Regions from separate parts of the Methylobacterium indicum genome, predicted to be linked through region 2. Evidence: predicted binding sites of a transcription regulator. Region 2 holds the regulator's gene; the other holds the start of a gene.
The links. Region 2 encodes PhoB, which activates phosphate uptake and scavenging genes when phosphate is short. Its sites were predicted from a motif close to TGTCATNNANCTGTCAT; they were not measured.

Region 1: a site for PhoB is predicted at 5,120-5,136, ahead of miv_RS06330 (esterase-like activity of phytase family protein). Genes of this name have one in related genera too.

The regions. Positions count from the first base shown of each region.
Region 1 is NZ_AP024145.1:1,368,300-1,375,899, forward strand. Features, by position in the region: gene rpoB (DNA-directed RNA polymerase subunit beta) at 1-1,928, opposite strand, end outside; gene rplL (50S ribosomal protein L7/L12) at 2,215-2,592, opposite strand; gene rplJ (50S ribosomal protein L10) at 2,644-3,177, opposite strand; gene miv_RS06330 (esterase-like activity of phytase family protein) at 3,693-5,075, opposite strand; gene miv_RS06335 (histidine kinase famiy protein) at 5,202-6,875, opposite strand; tRNA gene miv_RS06340 (tRNA-Pro) at 7,147-7,223, shown strand; tRNA gene miv_RS06345 (tRNA-Pro) at 7,311-7,387, shown strand; tRNA gene miv_RS06350 (tRNA-Pro) at 7,475-7,551, shown strand.
Region 2 is NZ_AP024145.1:219,045-226,644, reverse strand. Features, by position in the region: gene pstC (phosphate ABC transporter permease subunit PstC) at 1-565, shown strand, start outside; gene pstA (phosphate ABC transporter permease PstA) at 593-1,510, shown strand; gene pstB (phosphate ABC transporter ATP-binding protein PstB) at 1,629-2,441, shown strand; gene phoU (phosphate signaling complex protein PhoU) at 2,522-3,259, shown strand; gene phoB (phosphate regulon transcriptional regulator PhoB) at 3,328-4,029, shown strand; gene miv_RS01105 (hypothetical protein) at 4,115-5,155, opposite strand; gene miv_RS01100 (hypothetical protein) at 5,692-5,964, shown strand; gene lpdA (dihydrolipoyl dehydrogenase) at 6,108-7,496, opposite strand; gene miv_RS01090 (dihydrolipoamide acetyltransferase family protein) at 7,500-7,600, opposite strand, start outside.

The sequences.
Region 1 (7,600 bases), 1.1 Mb from region 2:
ACCACGAGGTCTTCCGTGAGCTTGCGGTTCTCGTCCATCACCGCGTTGGCCTGGGCGACGTGGTACTTCGCCTCCTCCATGGCGGACAGGTAGGCGACCTCGTCGGTGACCACGCCGTCGCGCACGCGGCGGAACGGGGTCTCGATGAAGCCGTACTTGTTCACCCGGGCGAAGGTGGCGAGCGAGTTGATCAGGCCGATATTCGGGCCTTCCGGCGTCTCGATCGGGCAGATCCGGCCGTAATGGGTCGGGTGCACGTCGCGCACCTCGAAGCCGGCGCGCTCGCGGGTCAGGCCGCCCGGGCCGAGCGCCGAGAGACGGCGCTTGTGCGTCACCTCGGAGAGCGGGTTGGTCTGGTCCATGAACTGCGACAGCTGCGACGAGCCGAAGAACTCGCGCACCGCGGCCGCAGCCGGCTTCGCGTTGATCAGGTCCTGCGGCATCACGGTGTCGATGTCGACCGACGACATCCGCTCCTTGATGGCGCGCTCCATGCGCAGGAGGCCCAGACGGTACTGGTTCTCCATCAGCTCGCCGACCGAGCGCACCCGGCGGTTGCCGAGGTGGTCGATGTCGTCGATCTCGCCCTTGCCGTCGCGGAGATCCACCAGCGCCTTGACCACCGCCAGCATGTCCTCGCGCCGCAGCGTCCGCACGGTGTCGGCGGCGTCGAGGTCGAGGCGCATGTTCATCTTGACGCGGCCGACGGCCGAGAGGTCGTAGCGCTCCGCGTCGAAGAACAGCGAGTGGAACATCGCCTCGGCGGTCTCGAGGGTCGGCGGCTCGCCCGGGCGCATCACCCGGTAGATGTCGAACAGCGCGCCCTCGCGGGCCGAGTTCTTGTCGACCGCGAGCGTGTTGCGGATGTAGGGGCCGATGTTGACGTGGTCGATGTCGAGGACCGGGATCTCCTCGATGCCGACGTCGGTCAGGCCCTTGAGGACCTTCTCGCTGATCTCGTCGCCGGCCTCGGCGTAGATCTCGCCGGTCTTGTAGTTGACCATGTCCTCGGCGATGTACTGGCCGATCAGGTCCTCGTCGGTGGCGCGCAGGGCCTTCACGCCCTTCTCGGCGATCTGGCGGGCGGCACGCGCCGTCAGCTTCTTGCCGGCCTCGAGCACCACCTCGCCCGACTCGGCGTCGATGAGGTCGGTGGTGGCCTTGAAGCCCTTCAGCCGCTCGGCGTCGTAGGGCACGCGCCAGTCATGCCCGTCGCGGACATAGGCGACGCGGTTGTAGAAGGTCGAGAGGATCTCCTCGCCGTCGAGGCCGAGCGCGAAGAGCAGCGAGGTGACGGGGATCTTGCGCTTGCGGTCGATACGCGCGTGCACGATGTCCTTGGCGTCGAACTCGACGTCGAGCCAGGAGCCGCGATAGGGGATGATGCGCGCGGCGAACAGCAGCTTGCCCGAGGAGTGGGTCTTGCCCTTGTCGTGGTCGAAGAACACGCCCGGCGAGCGGTGCATCTGCGAGACGATGACGCGCTCGGTGCCGTTGACGATGAAGGTGCCGTTCTCCGTCATCAGGGGCATGTCGCCCATGTAGACGTCCTGCTCCTTGATGTCCTTGACCGACTTGGCGCCGGTATCGGGATCGACATCGAACACGATCAGCCGCAGCGTCACCTTCAGCGGCGCGGCGAAGGTGATGCCGCGCTGGCGGCACTCGTCGACGTCGTATTTCGGCTGCTCGAACGTGTACTTGACGAACTCGAGGAGCGCGGTCGAGGAGAAGTCGGAGATCGGGAAAACGGACTTGAAGACCGATTGCAGGCCCTCGTCGGCGCGCCCGCCCTCGGGCTCGTCCACCATCAGGAACTGGTCGTATGACGCCTTCTGGACCTCGATGAGGTTCGGCATCTCGGCGACTTCCCGAATCTTGCCGAAGAACTTGCGAATGCGCTTGCGACCGACCAGCGTGTTGGCCATGGGTTGACCTCGCTCCTCATCCACCGCTTATACGGCCCCGGTGGGACGCTGGCCGAATCGGACCTGCCCGAATCGGATCTGCATCGAACCTGCCGTGACCGCGCGGACCGCCCGTGCACCGGCCGCCCGCATTCCTGAAAACCGATATGGGGATCCTTGCCCTGGATCCCGAGGGGGTGCGCCGAAGCGACCATAGCCCGCGAGCGCGAGGCCCGCGGGCTGGTGGCCCCGGACCCGCCGAGGCGGGGTCCGGAGCGCAGGGCGGGCCGGAAGGCCCGCCACCGTCTTACTTGAGCTCGACCTTGGCGCCGGCCTTCTCGAGCTGGGCCTTGAGCTTGGCGGCGTCGTCCTTGGACACGCCCTCCTTGACCGGCTTCGGAGCGCCCTCGACCAGGTCCTTGGCCTCCTTGAGGCCGAGACCGGTGATCGCGCGGACCTCCTTGATGACCTCGATCTTCTTGTCGCCGGCGGCGGCGAGCACGACCGTGAACTCGGTCTGCTCCTCGACGGGGGCGGCAGCGGCGCCACCGGCCGGGCCGGCGGCGACGGCGACGGCGGCAGCCGCCGAGACGCCCCACTTCTCCTCGAGCATCTTCGCGAGCTCGGCGGCCTCGAGAACGGTCAGCGAGGACAGGTCGTCGACGAGCTTGGCAAGATCAGCCATTTTTCACTTCCTGATGTTGTCGGTTTGAACGGTTTCGACTCGAACGGCCGGTCAGGCCGCTTCGTCGGCCTGGGCATCGCCGGTCTTGGCATAGGCCCCGAACACGCGCGCGAGCTTGGCAGCCGGCGCGTTGACGACCTGGGCGATCTTCGTCGCGGGAGCCTGGACAAGGCCCACGAGCTTGGCGCGCAGCTCATCGAGGGACGGCAGCGAGGCCAGGGCCTTCACGCCGTCCGGGTTCAGGGCGGTCGTCCCCATGGCTCCGCCGAGGATCACCAACTTGTCGTTGGCCTTGGCGAAGTCCACCGCCACCTTGGCGGCCGCGACCGGATCGCTCGAATAGGCGAGCAGGGTCGGGCCCTTCAGGAGGGGCTGGATGGAGGCGACGTCCGTGCCTTCGAGAGCGATGTTGGCGAGGCGGTTCTTCGCGACCTTCACGGTGGCGCCGGCCTGCTTCATCTGCGAGCGCAGCTTCTGCATGTCGGCGACCGTGAGGCCCTTGTAGTGGGCCACGACGACGACGGAGGTGTTGGTGAACACCCCGTTGAGCGTCGAGACGAGATCAGCTTTTGCTGCTCTGTCCACCTTGGCTCTCTCCGGTTGGCGGAACCCGGATGGGCCCCGCCGGTTGCAGTTGCCGCCCAGGATGAGCCGGGGCCTTCACGAGAAGACCGCGACGTCCTGAACGACGCTTCACGGCCCTGCCCCCGATACGAAGAACCTCGCGGCCCCGCGCCTCGGGTGAGATGGTTCAAACCGACGCCCCGCCGGCCCGGACGGGCGTCGGGGCGGTGAAATTCGGTCTTCCCCGTCTGTGCAGGCGGATATTAAGCCGGCGAACCGGCGCCTGCAGTCTCGGACAGGACATGGCCGGACGGGGCGCGAGGGGTTTCCCCCTGAGCCCTTCCGGCCACTTTGGCCACCCGGTCGCCCGGGGACCTCTCTCCAGGACGAGCCGTTCGGCCCAATCCTTTCGAACTTGGAAACGTGGAGCCGGGTCTATAGCGGCGTGCAATCCGCCTGCCAAGACCCCGGGACGGGAAAATCCGGTCGCCGCGGGAGGAAATTCGGTCGCAGGGGACTGCCCGGGCTCCGCGTTCCTATTTCGCCTTCAGGAAGTCGCCCACCTCCAGCAGCACGAACTCGTTGTCGTCGACCTGGTGCGGGTCGCGGCTCGCCGAGAACGGCAGGTTGTTGTCGTTGCCGACGACGATGTGGGTGTCGTCCACCCTGTCGACGTTCTCGATCGTCAGGAACGGGAAGGCGAGCGCGCCGTCGGTCAGCGGCTTGCGGGCCTTGCCCGCGGGATCGGCGATGCGCATCAGGTCGATCGAACCGATCTTGCGCACCGCTCCGCCCTGGTTGGCGTCGGTCATCTCGATCTTGAACACGCGCTTGAATTTCGCCGGGGCCGAGAAGCAGTCCGGCCCCTTCTGGCCGGCCGGGCAGGCCTTGTCGGAAGTACCCTCGCCGTCGTCGCGCTCGATCACGAGGCCGGTGGTCGCGTCGATGAGGTTGAAGTCGCCGATCGCGTGGCCGTTCGCCTCCAGCGGATAGAACCAGGAGCGGCCCGTCCACGCCCGCGCCTGGGTGTCGAATTCGAGGATGCGCAGCACCTCCTTGCCGTCGCGGGTCTCGAAGGCCTTGGCGTCGGCGTCCCAGAGCGGACCTTCCAGCAGCGCGTAGAGCCGGCTGCCGTCCGGCGAGGCCGCCATGCCCTCGAAGCCCTTGGAGCGGCGGGCGTTGAACGCGACCGCACCGCCCGGCATCGCCGGGGTCGTCACCGCCGGGTTGTCGGGGGAGCGCACCGGCTTGCCCGCGGCCAGGGTCTCGACCACCGCCTGCACCTTGCCGCTGCGGTCGACCTCGATCAGGAACGGGCCGAACTCCTCGCCGATCCAGATCCGGTCGCCGACGAACTGGAAGCTCTCGGGATCGAAGTCGCTGCCGGTGAGGTAGCGGCTCTCCGTCGCCTCGTTGGCGATGCGGAACGGCACCTTCCGGTCGGGATCGCGCAGATAGATCGTCTCCACGCGCTCGACGCCGCCCTTGGCGAAGTCGATCCGGTACCGGTTGAGGTAGAGCATCGCGTCGGGCGAGTTCGCCTTGGTGCCGAATCCGTTGTCGGTCAGCACCCAGTAGGTGCCGTCCGGCATGTGCTTGATGCCGGAATGGCCCTGCAGCGGCTGGCCGCGCAAGGGCAGCTTCATGGTGGTCGTCCGCCCCATCGACTGCGCCTCGACCGTGCCGACCGCCTCGACCCGGCGCCCGGTGGTGAACTTGCCCGGCGTGGCGAGATCCCGGGGTGCGTCCGCCGGCAGCGGCGCGACGCTGTCGGCCGGCAGCACCGCATGGCCGGCGAGCGTCGCCGGGAAGGTCGGGGCGGGCTGGCCTTGTGGGTTCTGGCCCTGGGGGGCCTGCGCCAGGGCGGCGGAGGCGACCGACAGCAGGAGCGTGACGGCGAGAACGGAACGACGCGGCATGGAATCCTCGGGCGGATGAGCGCGGCCGTTCTTGCGGATGTCCCATGTCAGTGAGGTGACGACAGCCAGGGGGTCGCCCCCCGGGATCCGGGCCCGGGGCCTCGCCCAGATTCTCAGCCGTGGTCCTCAGCCGTGATGCGGCTCGCCCGGGGCCGGCATCCGCTTCGCGCCGCGGTCGAGGGCGGACCGGACGCGGTCGGCGAGCTCCGCCTTGCGGTAGGGCTTGCCGAGGACGTCCATGGTCGGGGTCGCCGGGCCCTGCGCCACCAGATCCTCGTTGTAGCCGGTGGTGAGCAGCACCGGCAGGTCCGGCCGTAGGCTCTGGGCCTTCTCGGCTAGGATCAGGCCGTTGACGCTGCCCGGCATCACGATGTCGGAGAACAGGAGGTCGATGCGCTCCTCCCGCGCGAGGATATCGAGCCCCTCTTCGCCGTCGCGGGCGGTCAGCACGCCGTAGCCGAGGCTTTCCAGGTATTCGCGGGCGAGCGCCCGCACGTCGTCACTGTCCTCCACCACCAGCACGGTCTCGTCGCCGCGCCGCAGCACCGCCTTCTGCTCGGCGGGCTCCTCCTCGATCGAGGCGCCGTGGGCGGCGGGAAACAGCATCGTGATGGTGGTGCCGCCCGCGGCCGCATCGGTCTTCGGCCGGGTCTCGATCTCCAGCCGGCCGCGGGATTGCTGCACGAAGCCGTGCGCCATCGCGAGGCCGAGCCCGGTGCCCTTGCCCGGGCCCTTGGTCGAGAAGAACGGCTCGGTCGCCCGCTCGGCGATCCCGGGCGGCATCCCCTCCCCTTCGTCGCGGACCCTGAGCGCCACGTAGTCGCCGGGCGGCAGGTTGCGGGCCTTCCCGTTGCCATTGAGATGGACGGGCGCCGTCGAGATCGTCACCGTGCCGCCCGCCGGCATCGCGTCGCGGGCGTTGATGAGCACGTTGAGGAGCGCCATCTCGAGGTTGGTGCGGTCGAGGGTGACGGGCGGCAGCCGCGGCGTCAGGTCGAGGCGCACCGAGACGTTGCGGCCGAGCGTGCTCTCGGCGACCTCCGCGAAGGCCAGCACCAGGGCGTTGAGGTTGAGCGAGCGCGGCTCGAGCCGCGCCTTGCGGGCGAAGGACAGGAGCTGCTTCGTCAGCTTCGCGCCGCGCTCCGCCGCGCCGGCCGCGTTGGCGAGTTGGCGCTGCGCCCGATCGCTCGTGACCGAGCCCCGGGCCAGTTCCAGGTTGCCGGTGACGACCTGCAGCAGGTTGTTGAAGTCGTGGGCGAGGCCAGCGGTGAGCTGGCCGATCGCCTCCATCTTCTGGGCCTGGCGGAAGGCCTGCTCCGAGACCCGGCGCCGGGTCACGTCGAGCTGCGAGGCGAAGAAATAGACGATGTCCCCGGCCTCGTCGAAGACCGGGCCGATGAAGATGCCGTTCCAGAACGGCGAGCCGTCGCGCTTGTAGTTGAGGATCTCGGTGGCGATCGCCCGGCGCTCCTCGACCGCCTGGCGCAGCTCGGCCACGGTCTCGCGGCTCGTCTCCGGCCCCTGCAGGAAGCGGCAGTTGCGGCCGACGAGCTCGGCCTCCGTGTAGCCCGTGAGGTCCTGGAACGCCCGGTTGGCGAACACGATCGGGTTGTCGGGCCGCCGGGGATCGGTCAGGATCATCGGCATCCGGGTCATCTCGATCGCGGCGAAGAACACGCTGCCGCGATCGTCGAGGCCCGGCTTGCGGATCGTCGCCGATTTCAGGTGCGCCAGGGACGGCGCCTCCGCGGAGTGGCTCTCGGCCAGCTCCGGCATCCCGGCCTGCTCGTCCTCGCTCACGTCGCCACCCGGCCCGCCATCACGCCACCCCGCCGGTGTCGACCATCTCTCGTGAGGCGCGAGAATGGGGGGCGAGACCAGATCGCGCAAGGTCTTCCTGTCCCGGGTTTCGGGCGCCTCCCGTTCGTGATCTCGTCGCAGTGCCGCTCCGGCGGGCGCAAGTTCCCAACGGCGAGCCGGCTTCAAGAAACTCGGCCGGGCCGCACGAACGGCCTTGCGGCCCCCGGAGGCCCTCGCTATAAGCCCCCTCGTCGGCCAGCGGCCGGCCGTTCGGAGTGTAGCGCAGTCTGGTAGCGCACCACGTTCGGGACGTGGGGGTCGCAGGTTCAAATCCTGCCACTCCGACCAGCGCTCTCACGAGCCTGAGTCTTCCCGAGACAGCAGCCATCTGAACAAGGTGCTGTGTAAACATGATACCCGTGCCTTCGGGCGCGTCGGAGTGTAGCGCAGTCTGGTAGCGCACCACGTTCGGGACGTGGGGGTCGCAGGTTCAAATCCTGCCACTCCGACCAGCGCTCTCACGAGCCTGAGTCTTCCCGAGACAGCAGCCATCTGAACAAGGTGCTGTGTAAACATGATACCCGTGCCTTCGGGCGCGTCGGAGTGTAGCGCAGTCTGGTAGCGCACCACGTTCGGGACGTGGGGGTCGCAGGTTCAAATCCTGCCACTCCGACCATTCATTCCCGCCTCTCGCGAACACTTTTCTGACTCATCGAGCATCGCAA
Region 2 (7,600 bases):
CGGCATGTGGGGCCTGTTCATCTTCGCGCCGCTCTTCGCGCGCTTCGTGCAGATCCCGGTCTCGAACCTCGTCGAGGGCCTGCCGATCGTCGGCACCCTGTTCTACGCCCAGGTGCCCTCCGGCGTCGGCATCCTCACCGCCGGCATCATCCTGGCGATCATGATCGTGCCCTTCGTCGCCTCGATCACCCGCGACATGCTCGACCAGATCCCGACGGTGCTGCGCGAGAGCGCCTACGGCATCGGCTGCACCACCTGGGAGGTCGTGCGCCACGTCCTGATCCCGCAGGCCTCGGTCTCGATCATCGGGGCGGTCATGCTGGGCCTCGGCCGCGCGCTCGGCGAGACGATGGCGGTCACCTTCGTGATCGGCAACGCCAACCGCCTCTCGCCCTCGATCTTCGATCCGGGCTCGACCATCGCGTCGCGCATCGCCAACGAGTTCAACGAGGCCGACGGCCTCCAGCTCAGCTCGCTGATGGCGCTCGGCTGCATCCTGTTCGTCGTCACCTTCATCGTGCTCATCATCGCCCGGCTGCTCGTGCGCCGCGCGAAGGTGGCCTGATCCCGCACCCGGAACGGACGTTTCCCGATGAGCGCCTCCCCCGCCGCGGTCTCAGGGGCCACCCCCGCCGCTCCGCCCCGCCCGGCCTCGCCCGAATGGGGCCGGGTCCGTGCCGGCCGCCGCACCGCCGACAAGGTCCTGGTCGTCGGCTGCACCGTCGCGACCGCGCTCGGCGCGATCGTGCTCGGCTCGATCCTCCTGATGCTGATCGTCCAGGGCGTGCAGGGCTTCTCGCCGGCCCTGTTCACCAACGTCACCCCGGGCCCCGGCACCGAGGGCGGCGGCATCGCCAACGCGATCCTCGGCAGCCTGGTGATGACCGCCCTCGGTATCGTGGTGGCGACCCCGATCGGCGTGCTCGCCGGGACCTACCTCGCCGAGTACGGCCGGGCCTCGCACCTCGCCAACGTGATCCGCTTCCTCAACGACATCCTGCTCTCGGCGCCCTCGATCCTGATCGGCCTGTTCGTCTACACCCTGATGGTGCGGCCGATGGGCGGGTATTCGGGCTGGGCCGGCGCGGTGGCGCTCGCCATCATCGCCACCCCGGTGATCGTGCGCACCACCGAGGACATGCTGCGGCTCGTGCCCGGCACCCTGCGCGAGGCCGGCGCGGCGCTCGGCGCGCCGCTCTCGATCGTGATCCGCTCCGTCACCTGGCGGGCCGCGCAATCGGGCATCGTCACCGGCGTGCTGCTGGCGCTCGCCCGCATCGCCGGCGAGACCGCGCCGCTGCTCTTCACCGCGCTCAACAACAATTCCTGGTTCAGCCCGAACCTGATGGGCGGCGTCGCGAACCTGCCCGTCATGATCTACCAGTTCGCGCTCTCGCCCTACGAGAACTGGCGCCAGCTGGCCTGGGCCGGCGCGCTCCTCATCACCATCACCATCCTGGGCCTGTCGATCGTGGCCCGCCTCGTCCTGAGCGGCCCGAAGGGGCGCTGATCCGCATCTCCGGCAGCACCCGATCGCTCGGCGACCGGGTGCTGCTCTCCTCATCTGAATTTGCCGCATTTCTTTCGACGATTTTCGTCGAAAAATGCTCCTGCCCGGAGACACACCGATGAGCGCCACCGCCACCGCCGCGCCGGTCGTGGGCCAGAGCACGGCCGACGAGTCCGCCCCGGTCCGCCTCGCCGTCAAGGACCTCAACTTCTACTACGGCGACTTCAAGGGGTTGAAGAACATCAACCTCAACTTCCTCGACCGCCAGGTCACGGCGCTGATCGGGCCGTCGGGCTGCGGCAAGTCGACGTTGCTGCGCACCTTCAACCGGATCTACAGCCTGTATCCCGAGCAGCGCGCGGAAGGGCAGATCCTGCTCGACGGCCGCAACATCCTGGATCCCTCGATCGACCTCAACGAGCTGCGCGCCCGGGTCGGCATGGTCTTTCAGAAGCCGACCCCGTTCCCGATGTCGATCTACGACAACATCGCGTTCGGCATCCGGCTCTACGAGCGCCTCGGCAAGGCCGACCTCGACGTCCGCGTCGAGGAAGCCCTGCGCAAGGGCGCCCTGTGGGACGAGGTGAAGGACAAGCTCAAGCAGTCCGGCATGGGCCTGTCGGGCGGCCAGCAGCAGCGCCTCTGCATCGCCCGCACGGTGGCGCAGCGCCCGGAGGTGATCCTGTTCGACGAGCCGACCTCGGCCCTCGACCCGATCTCGACCGGCCGCATCGAGGAATTGATCGAGCAGCTGCGGGGCGAGTTCACCATCGCCATCGTCACCCACAACATGCAGCAGGCGGCGCGCATCTCGCAGTTCACCGCCTTCATGTATCTCGGCGAGCTGATCGAGTTCGGGCCGACCAACCGGCTGTTCATGAACCCGTCGAAGCGCCAGACCCAGGACTACATCACCGGCCGGTTCGGCTGAGCCGCTCCCGGGGCCGGCCCGCCTTCCGCCGGGCCGGCCCGCGCCCTTACGCTCCGCCTCATTCCGGGGGGTCTCACCTCATGTCGAACCACATCGTCACGTCCTACGACCAGGAATTGCAGAACCTGCGGCGCAGCATCGCCGAGATGGGCGGCATCGCCGAGAAGATGGTGGCCGATTCGGGCCTGGCGCTCCTGCGCCGCGATACCGCCCTCGCCCAGGCGGTGATCACCGCCGACCAGCGCCTCGACGGGCTGCAGCGCGAGATCGAGGAGAAGGCGATCCTCCTGATCGCCAAGCGCCAGCCGATGGCGATCGACCTGCGCGAGACGATCTCGGCGATCCGCGTCTCGGGCGACCTCGAGCGCATCGGGGATCTGGCCAAGAACGTCGCCAAGCGCGTCGTCGCGATCGCCGACCAGGTCCAGCTCCAGAAGATCGTCGTCGGGGTGGAGCACATGAACGAGCTGGTCCAGGGCCAGCTCAAGGACGTGCTCGACGCCTACGCCACCCAGGACACCGTGGCGGCCCTCGACGTCTGGGCCCGGGACGGCGGCATCGACGCGCTCTACACTTCGCTGTTCCGCGAGCTCCTGACCTACATGATGGAGGATCCGCGCAACATCACGTTCTGCACGCACCTCCTGTTCTGCGCCAAGAACGTCGAGCGCATCGGCGACCACACCACCAACATCGCCGAGACCATCCACTATCTCGCCACCGGCGAGACCCTGACCACCGACCGGCCGAAGAACGACGGGTCGAGCTTCGCCACCGTCGATCCTCAATCCTCGCCCCAGTCCCCGACCAAAGCCTGACCGGTCGGCCCGCCCGGCCGCGATGCCGGGTGGCCGTCTCGGGCGGCGGCGTCCCTGAAGTGCCCCCGATGAGTACCCGCATCCTGATCGTCGAGGACGAGGAGGCCCTGACCCTCCTCCTTCGCTACAACCTCGAGGCCGAGGGCTTCGAGGTCGACGCCGTCGCCCGTGGCGACGAGGCGGATATCCGCCTGCGCGAGCAGATCCCCGACCTCGTCCTCCTCGACTGGATGATGCCCGGGCTGTCGGGCATCGAACTGTGCCGGCGCATCCGCGCGCGCCGCGAGACCGAACGGCTGCCGGTGATCATGCTGACGGCCCGTGGCGAGGAGGGCGACCGGGTGCGGGGCCTCGCCACCGGCGCCGACGACTACATCGTCAAGCCGTTCTCGGTGCCGGAACTCCTGGCCCGGGTGCGCGCGCTCCTGCGGCGGTCGAAGCCCGCCCACGTCGCCGATCTCCTGATCGCCGGCGACATCGAGCTCGACCGGGTCAGCCACCGCGTGCGCCGCGACGGCCGCGAGCTGCATCTCGGCCCGACCGAGTTCAAGCTGCTCGAATTCCTGATGCAGAGCCCGGGCCGGGTCTTCTCCCGCGAGCAACTCCTCGACGGCGTCTGGGGCCACGACGTCTACATCGACGAGCGCACCGTCGACGTGCATATCGGCCGCCTGCGCAAGGCGATCAACCGCGGCCGCGACGCCGATCCGATCCGCACCGTGCGCGGCTCCGGCTACTCCTTCGACGAGATGTTCGCGCCCGAGCCGTGAGACCGGTCTCCGGGTGCGGCTCCCGGGCGAGGCATGGCGGCGGTCCCGGCCCGGGATCGGGCCGATGACGATGAACGCCGTCGTCTCAGAACTCCATGCCGAACTTGACCCGCAGGTTGTGCCGCTCGAACTGGTTCAGCCCGAGGGCGCGGCCGGCGAGGGCCGGATCGGTATCGCGGCCCCAGACCTGGCCCGCATAGGCCACGGTGAGCCAGACCTTCTCGGTGAACCGGTGGTGCAGGGCGGGACCGACCGTGAGCGCCTCGCTCTCCAGCCGGTTCAGGAAGGTCCCCTCGTAGCCGCGCAGGTAGCGGACCTCCGGACCGAGATAGGTATTTTTCCCCACACGCCCCACGAGGGCGTTCGACCACAGGAAGGTCGAGGAGCGATAGCCGCGGCCGCCCCGCTCGCGCCCTGCCGCGGGCTCGATGCTGATGTTGCTGCCGTACCAGAGCGTGTCGGGCACCACCTGGACGTCCAGCTGGAGCAGGCTCTCGACGTCGACGATGTCGGCGCCGCGCCCTTCGACCGGCAGGACGCGGGTGAAGCGCGGGCGCACCTCCAGGGCGAGACCGAGCGGCTGCTCCGCCGAGCCCTTCAGGAACTGGTACTTCACCTCCAGGGAGGCACCGTCGAAAGTGCCGTAGGACTTGTCGTCCAGATCCGCGACGTTGCGCTGCCGCCGCAACGTGCCGAACGCGCTGAGTTCGAGGCTCAGCCTGTCGATGGGGTTGAACTGATAGGCGAGCCGCGTGTCGAGCACCCGGTAGGCCGCCCGGCCGGGGCCGTCCCGGCGCTTGCCGATGCGCGAGACGGTGTCGACCACCGCTTCCTGCTCGCCCTTCTCGCCGGCATCGGCGCCCTCCGTGAAGCCGAACAGGTGCTCGGTATCGACGTCCTTGCCGTCGCCCGTCTTGCCGGACGTCCCTGCCTGCCGGCCCTCGTCCTTGCCGGCCTCGCGCGCGCCGTCCCGGTCCGATCCGGATCGGTCTTCCGTCCCGGGCTTGCCCTCCGTTCCGAACTTGCCGCTCGGCGCAGCCCGCGCGGGCGCCGGAGTGGAGAGGACGAGCATCAGGACGCCCGCCGCGGCCGACAGGCATCGGATCGGCTCGATGATTCCCGTCATGGTCGCGCGAGGGCCCCAGATGTGCAGTGCTCCGATGCGTCCGGTTAGAGACGATGCCGGCCGACATGGCTGCCATAAAAATGCAACGCCTGTCAGACCTTTGGGCCGTGCGGGATTAAGCGGGGCGTCCGGTGCATCGGGCCCGGACTGGCGCTGTGCCGTTCACCCCCGATGCGATCGGTCCGCGCATGGGGGATCTCCGCACGGTCGGTAGCACCGGGGGACGGTCTCAGATCTAGCACCGCTTCTTCGGGCGCCCGGACGTTCGCCCCGTATCAGGCTTCGCCCAGAGGTGGATGCATCGTGGCGACGGATCCGCGCCCCCGCCCCGAGCGCCGGGCCCAAGCCTGACGCCGATCTCGACATCCCCGCTCGCGCCGCCCCGGCGCGAAGGCGTCGGTGTGGTCGACCTGCGCCGTCCCTCGGACGACCCCATCCTTGGGTCAGTGGCGCCAGCGCTCTGCATGTCACGCATTTATAGTTGTTGATCGGCAGACATGACGTTAGGATTTTAGTGTCGGGAGGGAATGATTTCCATGGAAAAGATCAGAAACATCGTGATGATCTCGGCTTTCCTGCTGGCCGGAGAGATCGTCGCTTCGATGCTCGGTCTTGCCGTGCGGCCGGCATCGGCGCAGTCGAGTGCCGAGCGTGAGACATGTGCGGAATCGGTCGGGATCCAGACGCGTCACAACGGCCGAAACAGCTGGATCAAGCGCAGAGTATCGAGTAAGACTTACAATGCTTTTCTTCGGTGCACGGACGACATCGCCATGAAGCGTGCCGACGTGAAGCCGAACCGCCGCTGACGATCCGTCGAGGACGGCAAGCCGCGATCGTTCAGGAAGCCGGTCACCCGGCTCGCGAACCGACGGAGCCTGTCTGACGCCCGCGCCCTCGCGATGGGCGTCGCGGGGTCCCGCCGGACGTCTCCGTCCGGCGGGACCGCCTTTCAGATGTGCAGCGCCTCGCCGAGCGCCCGCAAGTTCGCCTCGTGAAAGGCCTCGCCGAGGGTCGGGTGGGCGTGGATCGTGCCGGCCACGTCCTCCAGCCGCGCGCCCATTTCCAGCGCCAGGCCGAACCCCGCCGCCAGTTCCGAGACGCCGGCCCCCACCGCCTGGATGCCGAGGATGAGGTGGTTGTCGGCCCGCGCCGTCACCCGCACGAAGCCGTCCTCGGCGCCGAGCGTCATGGCGCGGCCGTTGGCGGCGAAGGGGAAGAGGCCGGTGCGGATCTCGTGGCCGGCGGCGCGCGCCTCCTCGGGGGAGAGACCCGCCGAGACCACCTCCGGGTCGGTGAAGCAGACCGCGGGAATCGCCACCTTGTGGAAGGCGCGGCGGCGCCCCGCCACGAGGTCGGCCACCATCTCGCCCTGCGCCATGGCGCGGTGGGCCAGCATCGGCTCGCCGGTGACGTCGCCCACCGCCCAGACGTTGCGCATCGAGGTGGCGCAGCGCTCGTCGATGCGGATGAACGGGCCGCTCATGTCGAGGTCGAGCCGCTCGAGCCCGAGATCCTGCGTCCGGGCCTTGCGGCCGACCGCGACGAGGATCACCTCGGCCGGAATTTTTCTGGAGTCCCCACCGACCTCGACGGCGAGGGCGTCGCCCGACAGCCCGGTCGCCTGGGCGCCGAGCAACACGTCGATGCCGAGCGCCGCGAGGCGCCGCGCCACCGGCCGGGTCAGCTCGGCATCGTAGGCCGGCAGGATCCGCTCGGCCATCTCGACCACCGTGACCTTGGCGCCAAGCTTGGCGAAGGCGGTACCGAGTTCGAGCCCGATATAGCCGGCGCCGACCACCGCCATGGTGGCGGGGACCTTGGATAAGGACAAAGCCTCGGTCGAGGAGATCACCCGCCCGCCGAAGGGCAGGTGGGGGAGCGCCGCCGGGACCGAGCCGGTGGCCAGGATGACGTGCTCGGCTCGCACCCGCTCGGGCCCGGTATCGGTTTCGACGAGGCAGGTCTTGCCGTCGACCATGGTCCCGCGCCCGCGCAGGATCTTGACCCCGCCGCGCTTCAGCAGTGACGCCACCCCGGTGTTGAGCCGCCCGACGATGCCGTCCTTCCAGGCCACCGTGCGGGAAAAATCGAGGCGCGGGGGACCGGCCGAGAGGCCGAAGGGCGAGGCGTCCTCGGATTGCAGCAAAGCTGCGTGATAGGCCTCGGCCGCGTGGATCATCGCCTTCGACGGGATGCAGCCGACATTGAGGCAGGTGCCCCCTAAGCGGTTCTCCTCGACCAGCACGGTGTCGATGCCGTGCTGGCCGGCGCGGATCGCCGCGACGTAGCCGCCCGGGCCGCCGCCGAGCACCAGGAGCTTGGTGGTGATCTCGCTCAAGGATCAGGCCTCCATGAACAGGGTCGCGGGCGTCTCGATCAGGCCTTTGAGGGCCTGCACGAACAGGGCGGCGTCGTAGCCGTCCACCACCCGGTGGTCGAAGG